Regions from separate parts of the Streptomyces sp. NPDC107538 genome, predicted to be linked through region 3. Evidence: riboswitches for the same ligand, from Rfam matches in the RefSeq annotation. Region 3 holds a riboswitch; each other region holds the start of a gene.

Region 1 (3,264 bases), on a different contig from region 3:
TCGCGCCCCGATCGTCCTCGACAGCGACCCCGGTATCGACGACGCCGTAGCCCTCCAGTACCTCCTCGGCACCGGCCTGTGGGACCTCAAGGCGTACACCTCGGTCGGGGGCAACCTCCCCGCCGAGGGGACGTACGCCAACGCCCGCGCCCTGGCGAGAGCCCTCCGCATCGACACCGACGTCCCGGTCCACCGAGGCGCCGGCCGCCCCCTCTCCCGCCTCCCCTACCGCGAGGCCTCCGCCTTCCACGGCCCGGCGGGCCTGGGCCACGAGACCCTCCCCGACTCGACGGCCCCGCACCCCACGGAGTCGTCCGCGCAGGCCCTGCTCCGGCTCTCCCGGGAACACGAGGGCGAGCTGACCGTGTGCGCCACGGGCCCCCTCACGAACGTGGCGATCGCCCTGCTGGAGGACCCCGACTTCGCCCGCCGCGTCCGCAAGTTCGTGTTCATGGGCGGCGCAGCCCAGGTCCCGGGCAACTTCACACCCGTCGCCGAGTTCAACATCTGGGCCGACCCGGACGCCGCCGAGGTGGTGCTCTCCTCGGGCATCCCGTTCACCATGGTCGATCTGGACGCCTCGCACCGCTGGCTGTTCCGCCCCGCCGACCTCGCCGCGCTGGAGGCCGCGGGCCCGGGCACGGCCCTCGCCGCCCGGCTGATGCGCACCTACATGGACGCCTACTCCCGCCACGGCGGCGACGGCACCTGTCCGCTGCACGATCCGCTGGCCGTGGGGGTCTGCGGTGACGAGGCGTTCGTCGAGGCAGCCGACGGGGCCGTCGTCGTGGAGTGCGGAAGCGAACTCACGCGCGGCCAGACCGTGTTCGTCCCGGCCGCCGCCCGGCGCGTCTACTACTCCGAGTCCCCCGCCCTGACCGCCCGCCTCCGCGCCACCGGCCGGGTCGCCCTGGGCCCGGGCACCCGCGACTTCAGCAGGGATTTCGTGACGACGCTGCCGCGATGGCCGGCGGCGACCTGACCCGGCCCGATCCAGCCCAGCCAGGGCCCAGCCCGACCCGGTCCCGTCCGGTCCGATCGTCGGATGAACGACGGCCCCTGTGGATAACCCGAGACGCGCAGAGCCCCCACTCGTGCAAACTGCGACGCATGGACATCACGATCAGGCGGGCACTTCCCGACGAGTACGCCGGCCTCGGCGAGATCACCGCACAGGCCTACCTCGGCGACGGACTGCTGGACTTCGGGGAGAGCGACGCGTACCTCGGTGAGCTGCGGGACGTGGCGAAGCGAGCCGCCGCGGCAGACGTGCTCGTGGCCGTGGCGGACGACCGGGTGCTCGGCGGGGTGACCTTCGTCCCGGCGGGCGGCCCCATGGCCGACATCGCCCGTCCGGGAGAGGCCGAGATACGGATGCTCGCGGTGGCCGCGGAAGCGCGCGGGCGGGGCGTCGGCGAGTCCCTCGTGCGGGCCTGCGTGGAGCGCGCCCGAGCCGTGGAGGGCTGTGCACGTCTCGTGTTGTCGAGCCAGCAGCGCATGCACGCGGCGCATCGCATCTACGAACGCCTGGGCTTCACCCGCACACCGGAGCGCGACTGGAACCCTCTCCCCGACCATCCCGACCTCACGCTGATCACCTATGAGTTGACGTTCTGACACCCTGCGAAGTCGATCGCGACACAACATGTGGGGGTGACACCGCGCCCCGGCACTAGATGTATGCTCATGCTCGCTGTCGCCGCAGGGGAATCCGGTGCGAATCCGGAACTGTCCCGCAACGGTGTACTCGCGTGCGTTTCCGTCCTTTCGCACGCGCCTGTTCAGTCCGAACACCTGCCGACAGCGCGCCCGGCCGTCCGGTCCGGGTGCCTGACGTCCGGGCCTCGTGGAATGGGCCGGTGGACGCGACGCCCCCGTGCGCTCGTGTGCAGCCGCCTGCCCTCCGCAAGGCCCCTTGCCGAGCGAGGGAGAGCCCCACGTGACCATCGCGCCAGCCGAACCGGTTTCAGCCGAACCGGTTTCAGCCGACCCGGTTTCAGCCGACCTGGCTTCCGCCACCCCGGCGACGGAGACCGACGGTCCCGGTACCGCGTTGCTGCGGACCCTGACCGAGCTGACCGCCGACCTCCCCGACGCCGACCCCGGCCGGGTCGCCGCCGCCGCCCTGCGCGGCCGGTCGGCGCGGGCCGACGAGTCGGAGTTGCGCGAGCTGGCCACGGAGGCGGCCGCGGGCCTCATCTCCGAGGACCCCGCCTACTCGAAGCTGGCCGCCCGGCTGCTGGCCATCGGCATCCGCGCCGAGGCCGCCTCGCAAGGTGTCACGACGTTCACCGAGTCCATCGCGGTGGGCCACCGGGAGGGCCTCGTCGCCGATCGCACGGCGGAGTTCACCCGGGTCCACGCCGGGCGTCTGGACGCCCTGCTCGACCCGGCGGGCGACGACCGCTTCGGCTACTTCGGGCTGCGCACGCTGCACAGCCGCTACCTCCTCCGGCACCCCCTCACCCGCAAGGTCGTCGAGACACCCCAGCACTTCATGTTGCGCGTCGCCGCCGGCCTCGCCGAGGACACCGGGGCCGACGCGGAAGCCGGCATCCGTGCGCTGGACGAGGTCGCCGCGCTCTACCGCCTCATGAGCCGCCTCGACTACCTCCCCTCCTCCCCCACGCTCTTCAACTCCGGTACGCGCCACCCCCAGATGTCGTCCTGCTACCTCCTCGACTCCCCGCTGGACGAGCTGGACTCCATCTACGACCGCTACCACCAGGTGGCCCGTCTCTCGAAGCACGCCGGCGGCATCGGTCTGTCGTACTCCCGCATCCGCTCACGCGGTTCGCTGATCCGGGGCACCAACGGGCACTCCAACGGCATCGTGCCGTTCCTGAAGACGCTGGACGCCTCGGTCGCCGCCGTGAACCAGGGCGGCCGGCGCAAGGGCGCGGCCGCGGTCTACCTGGAGACCTGGCACTCCGACATCGAGGAGTTCCTGGAGCTGCGCGACAACACGGGTGAGGACGCCCGGCGTACGCACAACCTGAACCTGGCGCACTGGATCCCGGACGAGTTCATGCGCCGGGTGAACGCCGACGAGCAGTGGTCGCTGTTCTCCCCGGCCGACGCGCCCGAGCTGGTGGACCTGTGGGGCGAGGAGTTCGAGGCCGCGTACCGCAAGGCGGAGGCGGACGGCCTGGCGAGGAAGACCATTTCGGCCCGTGATCTGTACGGCCGCATGATGCGCACCCTCGCGCAGACCGGCAACGGCTGGATGACCTTCAAGGACGCGGCCAACCGCACGGCCAACCA
Region 2 (3,264 bases), on a different contig from region 3:
CCCGGCCCTATTAACCGCCCCCGCCCTGGCCTCCGCCCCCGCATCGACCTCCGCCCCCGTCATCCCGCGAGGCCGTACGCGCGGAGCGCCGCCGCCACCTTCTCCACGCCCTCGACGGTGCGGACGGTCGGGTTCATCGCCTGCCCGGACAGCAACACGTACCGCTTCTTCTTCACCGCCGTCATGTTCCTGGTGACGGGATCGGACTCCAGGAACTCGATCTTCTTCGCCGCCGTCTCCGCCGTCTGCTGCTTGCGGACCAGATCGCCGATGACGAGGACATCGGGGTCGCGGTCGGCGACGGTCTCCCAGTTGACCTGGGGCCACTCCTCGTCGGTGTCGTCGAAGACGTTCTTCGCGCCCAGTTCACGGGTGATGACACCGGGGGCACCGCAGCAGCCCGCGAGGTACGGGGACTGGGCGTTGGCGAACCAGTACATGACGGTCACGCCCTCGGCGTCCAGGCCCGTGGTCGCCTTCTCCACCCGGGACCTCAGCTCGGCCACCAGCTTCTCGCCGCGCTCCTCGACCCCGAAGATCCGCGCCAGATCGCGGACCTCGCCGTAGACCGCGTCCATCGTCAGCGGCTCGGTGCGGACGCCGTCGCCGTCTCCGCTGTTGTCCTTGCCGACGCAGTCGGAGGGCGAGAGATAGGTGGGGACGCCGAGCTTCTCGAACTCCGCCCGGGTCGCCACCCCGCCCTTGCCGAGGGTGGAGGCGAACGAGGAGACGACGAGGTCGGGTTCGGCGTCCAGGACCTTCTCGAAGGAGGGCGCGTTGTCGGCGAGCCTCGGCACCTTCGCGTCGGCCTTCTCCAGGGCCTTCGGCAGCGGGTCGGTCCAGGTGGCGGTGCCCGCCATGCGGTCGGCGAGGCCGAGGGAGAGCAGGATCTCGGTGGTGCCCTGGTTGAGGGAGACGGCACGCTGGGGCGGGCTGTCCACCCGGACCCGCTCACCGCAGTTGTCGAGGGTGACCGGATGACCGGCGGACTCGCCCGCGGCCGCCCCCGAGGCGGCGGACCCGGCGGACCCGTCGGACCCGGAGCCCCCGCAGCCGGTCAGCAGCAGCGAACCGGCGGCCAGGAAGAGGACGGCATGACGGACAGGACGTGCGAGCGGCACGGGACTTCCTTCGGCGTCGAGGGCTCATGCGCGAAGCCCGGTCGTACGGAGCTGTCCCGGGCACCCCTCGGCGCCGGGGACCGCCAGCAGGTCTTCGGACTCGGGGTCACCCGGACGGGACGCCTTCCCGGACCGCGATCGTGACCGCCGTCCAGTGGCCGTTGCCCCGCCCGTCACCCTCACCGCTGCGCGTCAGCTCCGGATTCCCACCGGATTCCCTGACCCGTACGCCCACTTGCGCGCACACGAGTTCGACTGGCGTCGGCAAGCTATCACAGGCCCTCTCCGTCGACGACCGCCGTGGCCTCGATCTCCACCAGGTGTTCGGGGATGTCGAGGGAGGCGACGCCGAGGAGGGTGACCGGTGGGGTCGCGGTCACACCGAGCTTGGTGGCCGCCCGGGAGATGCCCTCCAGGAGGGTGGGCATCTTGTCGGGGCTCCAGTCGACGACGTGGACGTTGAGTTTCGCCACGTCGTCGAAGGAGGCGCCGGCCCCGGCCAGTGCGGTGCCGACGTTCAGGTAGCACCGCTCGACCTGCGCGGCCAGATCGCCCTCGCCGACGGTGACGCCGTCGGCGTCCCAGGAGACCTGTCCGGCGACGAAGACCAGCTTCGTGCCGGTCGCGACCGCCACCTGCCGGTACACGTCGATCTTCGGCAGTCCGTCGGGGTTCAGAAGGGTGATGGACATGTCGTACGCCTCCTCGTCATGAGCGCCCGAGGGGCTCATGTGCTCTCTCGTGGTTACCCGGTAACCGTAGGAGAGTGGCCGCTGACGTGGAAGAACGCACTTTTCGGTGCCTGGGTTACCGCACGGTGACCCAGCAGTTCAGGCGGCGGGTTTCCACCCCGGGATCGTCGGCAGGACCTTCTCGGCGACACGGAACAGGGCCGCGTCGTCGGGGATCTGGGAGTCCTGGCGGTAGATGACGAGCTCGAAGGTGCTGCCGCTGTCCTCGGGGTCGGTCGCGACCAGCAGACGGCGGGCGACGCCTCCGGGGCCGGACTGGGGGTCACTGCCGTCGAGCCCGAAGGAGATGGCGATGGTCTGCCCCGAGTACAGGGCCGCCTTGTGCCCGAGGACCGTCCTGGTCTCGGCGCCGGCGCCCAGATAGCCGACCGACTCGGCGACCGGGAGGTCCTCGTACGACGCCGACAGCTCCACGGTGTAGGTGTCCAGCTTGACGGTCGCCTCCGGGGTGACGGTCTTCGTGCCGTCGGCCCAGGTGGACTTGCTGTCGCTGCCCGACGCGGTCACCGCCTGCTCGGTCGGTGTGCCGAGGAGTCCCGGCAGGTCGGAACGGTTCAGCGCGGTGCACAGCCGCGCACCGGAGATCTTGCCCCGCGCCGCCGGCGAGGCGTCGTCCGAGGCCGAGCAGGTCGCCGGTCCCAAGGGCTCCTGCGTCCCGTCGAGGAGGTCCCCCAGAAACCACAGGGTGCCCAGGATCATTCCGACGGTCGCCACCGCCGAGAACACCTGGGCCCCGGTGCTCATTTCCTTCCTGGGCCCGGATCCCGCGCCTGCCCCTGCGCCCGCCCCCGTGCCTGCCCCCGCGCCCGCCCCTGACCCTGCCGGCGAACCCGCAGCGGACCCCGTGAAATCGTCGACCATGCCCCCGTGCCCCCACGTTGATGTGCACACGCCTCACGCGCGCCGGGGGAGCCTAACCGGTGACCGTCACGCGGGGAAACGGAATTCCGCCGAGCCGTGGATGGGCATGATGGCCCGGTGGCCCGGCGCCACGAGACGGCCGACCGCCTGCCGGGCCCCCTCGTCGTCGGCCACGAAGGGCACGAAAGGACGGAACGGTATGACTGAGCACGGCTCCCTCGGTGTCGCCGTCATCGGCACCGGCCGGATGGGCGCCGACCATGTGCGCCGGATCGCCGAGGTGATCAGCGGAGCCCATGTGGCCGCCGTCGTCGACCTGGACACCGACCGGGCCGAGGCGATCGCCGCCGGTGTCGAGGGCTGCGCGGCCTACGGCGACCCGGCCGAGGCGCTGGCCGCCCCCGGTGTCGACGCCGTCCTCGTCGCCTCCCCGGGCCCCGCCCACGAGGCCGCCCTGCTCACGGCCTTCGCGCACGATCTGCCCGTCCTGTGCGAGAAGCCCCTCACCCCGGACTCCGCCTCCGCGCTCC
Region 3 (3,264 bases):
ACTCCGACCCGCCGGTGTGGGTCATCGTCTCCGCCGGCGCCGCCATCGCCCTCGGCACCTACCTGGGCGGCTGGCGCATCATCCGCACCATGGGCAAGGGCCTGACCGACCTTCAGCCGCAGCAGGGCTTCGCCGCCCAGACCAGTGCGGCGACGGTCATCCTGGCCTCCTCGCACCTCGGTTTCTCGCTCTCCACCACGCACTCGGTCTCCGGTGCCGTGATGGGCGCGGGCCTCGGCCGCAAGGGCGGGGTGGTCCGCTGGTCCACCGCGACCCGGATGTTCGTGGCGTGGGGGCTGACCCTGCCGGCCGCCGCGCTGGTCGCGGCGCTCGCCGAGTGGGTCACGTCGTTCGGCAGCTGGGGCACGGCCGTCGTCGCGGTCTTCCTCGTGGCCTCCAGTGCCGCGATCTGGATGGTCTCGCGCCGTGAGGTCGTCGACCACACGAACGTCAACGACACCGAGGAGCCGCCCGGGGTGGTGACCACGGCCATCGCCGCCGTGACGCCGCCGGTGGCCGGCACCGTGGCCGAGGACCTGTCGGCGACCATCCCGGCACCCGCCCCCGCCGCCGAGACGACGGCCTCGGCGAACTCGTCCGCGCCGACGCCCGCCGTCTGAGCCCCGCGACCCTGAGGAAGATCACCACCATGCACATCGACTGGGCAGCCCTCGGCTCCGTCTTCGGAGTCAGCCTCGTGGTCACCGTGGCCCTCGTCGGCCTCTTCACCCTGGGCATCGTCGGCCTCTCCAAGCGGGAACAGGCGTCGACCCGGGGCGACTCGGTGGCCCTCGCGACCACCGGGGCGTACGCGTGCTTCGCACTGTGCGCGGCGGCGGTGGCGTACGGCATCTCCCTGATCATGACCTGAGACCGGAAACCCGAGACGGGAGACCGGAGACCGGAGACCGGAAACGGGAGACCGGAGAACCCACGACCCCGTCACGGTGGTCAGTGCTGGTCAGCGGTGGTGCGGCCTTCGGGGCCGCGCCACCCCCAGCGCCCGGTTAAGAACCCGGAGCCGTTCCGTGACGGGGGTCAGCCCCCACCACAGGCCGGCTCCGGCGGCGCCGAGCACGGTCACCACCAGCCAGACCAGGGCACGCACCTCACCGCCCGGCACCAACAGCGCGGCCAGGGCGCCCACTCCGACGGACAGCACGCCCATCACGGAGCAGAACAGCGCCAGTGGAGCGGCCGCCGTCACCCGTTCCCGCCAGAGACCCGGCTGCCGCAGGCACGCCGAGGCGGTCTCCCTCGCTCGCTCTTCCATGTGTGCACCTCCCGTCCCCCGAGCGGATCTTCACGATCCGCCCGCTCCCGGGTCCACAAGCCCCGCCAGACAACCACAGCACACCGCGTAGCGGAAGACGAGCAGCGCGTCACGATTCCCGGTGCTCCTGACCCCCACCCGTCACGACCGGCGGTGTGGGGCTCGGCACACCGTTGCGTCGCAGGTCAACAGCAAGTTGACGGGTCTCGAAGGGGCGTGGTGGACTGCCGGGGCCATGTACGACGGCAGAAGAGGAAGCCGGTGCGAGTCCGGCGCGGTCCCGCCACTGTCACCGGGAAGCAGGTCGAAGTGCCTCCCGGGAGCCAGGAACTCTCGCCGTCGGTCTCGTCGAACCAGGGCGTGGACACCCTGAGTGAGGACACAACGCCATGTGCGCCCTGCGCGGCTGCCCGTCGAAGCCCCGTGCCCGGTCCCTGCCCGACCCCGTGAACGGCTGAACCGGTGCGTGCCGATCGCGTCTTCGCGTACGGCGCCGCCGCTGGACTCCTCGGTGATCTGCTGCTCGGCGATCCGCGCCGGGGGCATCCGGTCGCCGCGTTCGGGCGGGCCGCCGGTGCCGTGGAGCGGGTGTTGTGGCGGGACCACCGTGGGTGGGGCGCGCTGCACACCGCGGTGTGCGCGGGCGGCGCCGTGGCGCTGGGCGCCGTAGCCGCCGCTGCCGTACGGCCGTCGCGCGCGGCCTCCGTCGCGTTGACCGCCGCCGCCACCTGGGCCGTCGTCGGGGGGACCTCGCTCGGGCGGGAGGCGCGGGCCGTCGGACGGTCCCTCGAAACGGGTGATGTCGAGGGCGCGCGGGCGCGGTTGCCCCATCTGTGCGGGCGGGATCCCCAGGCGCTGGACGCGGACGGGATCGCGCGGGCCGTCGTGGAGTCCGTCGCCGAGAACACGTCCGACGCGGTGGTGGGGGCGCTCGTGTGGGGGGCCGTGGGCGGGGTGCCGGGACTCGTGGGGTTCCGGGCCGTCAACACGCTGGACGCCATGGTCGGGCATCGGTCGGAGCGGTACCGGCGCTACGGCTGGGCCTCCGCGCGGCTGGACGATGTCGCGGGGTGGCCGGGTGCCCGGCTGACGGCCGTGCTGGCCGCGGCCTCCGGTGGGGACGCCCGGGGAGCCGTACGGGCCTGGCGGGCCGACGCGGGGAAGCATCCGAGTCCCAACGCGGGGCCGGTGGAGGCGTCGTTCGCGGGGGCGCTCGGAGTGCGTCTGGGGGGCACGTTGTCGTACGGGGGGCGGGTCGAGCATCGGCCCGTGCTGAATGGGGAGGGGCGGGCGGTCGCCGTGGAGGACATCGAGCGGGCCGTTCGGCTGTCCCGGCGGGTCGGGTGGCTGGCGCTCGGGGTCGGTGCGGGGGCCTCGGTGCTGCGGGGACGGGTCTTGAGGCGGTTGGGGAGTCAGGGATGAGCGGTGGGCTGTTGGTCGCCGGGACCACCTCCGACGCGGGGAAGAGTGTGGTCACCGCCGGGATCTGCCGGTGGCTGGTGCGGCAGGGGGTGAAGGTCGCGCCGTTCAAGGCGCAGAACATGTCGCTGAACTCCTTCGTGACGAAGGAGGGCGCCGAGATCGGGCGGGCCCAGGCCATGCAGGCGCAGGCCTGCCGGGTGGAGCCCAGCGCGCTGATGAACCCGGTACTGCTGAAGCCCGGGGGCGAGCGCAGCAGCCAGGTCGTGCTGCTCGGGAAGCCCGTGGGCGAGATGAGTGCGCGCGGCTATCACGGGGGGCGGCAACAGCGGCTGCTCGGGACCGTGTTGGAGTGTCTCGCCGAGTTGCGGGGCACGTATGACGCGGTGATCTGTGAGGGGGCCGGTTCGCCCGCCGAGATCAATCTCCGGCGCACCGACATCGTCAACATGGGGATCGCCCGCAACGCCGGGCTGCCCGTGCTCGTGGTCGGCGACATCGACCGGGGTGGGGTCTTCGCGTCGTTCTTCGGGACCGTCGCGCTGCTCTCCCCCGAGGATCAGGCCCTCGTC

What was found. A riboswitch is a leader RNA that binds a small molecule or an ion and turns the genes downstream of it on or off. The one in region 3 is predicted to bind cobalamin.
Region 1: linked by a shared signal. The riboswitch ahead of ACZ7MG_RS06810 (ribonucleoside-diphosphate reductase subunit alpha) and the one ahead of ACZ7MG_RS38505 (cobalamin biosynthesis protein) in region 3 are both predicted to bind cobalamin.
Region 2: linked by a shared signal. The riboswitch ahead of ACZ7MG_RS25090 (ABC transporter substrate-binding protein) and the one ahead of ACZ7MG_RS38505 (cobalamin biosynthesis protein) in region 3 are both predicted to bind cobalamin.

The regions. Positions count from the first base shown of each region.
Region 1 covers NZ_JBVKAY010000002.1:210,067-213,330, forward strand. Annotated here, with positions in the region: gene ACZ7MG_RS06800 (nucleoside hydrolase) at 1-982, shown strand, start outside; gene ACZ7MG_RS06805 (GNAT family N-acetyltransferase) at 1,111-1,617, shown strand; cobalamin riboswitch at 1,681-1,816, shown strand; gene ACZ7MG_RS06810 (ribonucleoside-diphosphate reductase subunit alpha) at 1,940-3,264, shown strand, end outside.
Region 2 covers NZ_JBVKAY010000007.1:82,165-85,428, forward strand. Annotated here, with positions in the region: gene ACZ7MG_RS25085 (FecCD family ABC transporter permease) at 1-63, opposite strand, end outside; gene ACZ7MG_RS25090 (ABC transporter substrate-binding protein) at 60-1,121, opposite strand; cobalamin riboswitch at 1,190-1,396, opposite strand; gene ACZ7MG_RS25095 (RidA family protein) at 1,394-1,813, opposite strand; gene ACZ7MG_RS25100 (DUF6215 domain-containing protein) at 1,952-2,617, opposite strand; gene ACZ7MG_RS25105 (Gfo/Idh/MocA family protein) at 2,934-3,264, shown strand, end outside.
Region 3 covers NZ_JBVKAY010000018.1:80,347-83,610, reverse strand. Annotated here, with positions in the region: gene ACZ7MG_RS38520 (inorganic phosphate transporter) at 1-620, shown strand, start outside; gene ACZ7MG_RS38515 (hypothetical protein) at 650-871, shown strand; gene ACZ7MG_RS38510 (hypothetical protein) at 962-1,273, opposite strand; cobalamin riboswitch at 1,477-1,628, shown strand; gene ACZ7MG_RS38505 (cobalamin biosynthesis protein) at 1,736-2,695, shown strand; gene ACZ7MG_RS38500 (cobyric acid synthase) at 2,692-3,264, shown strand, end outside.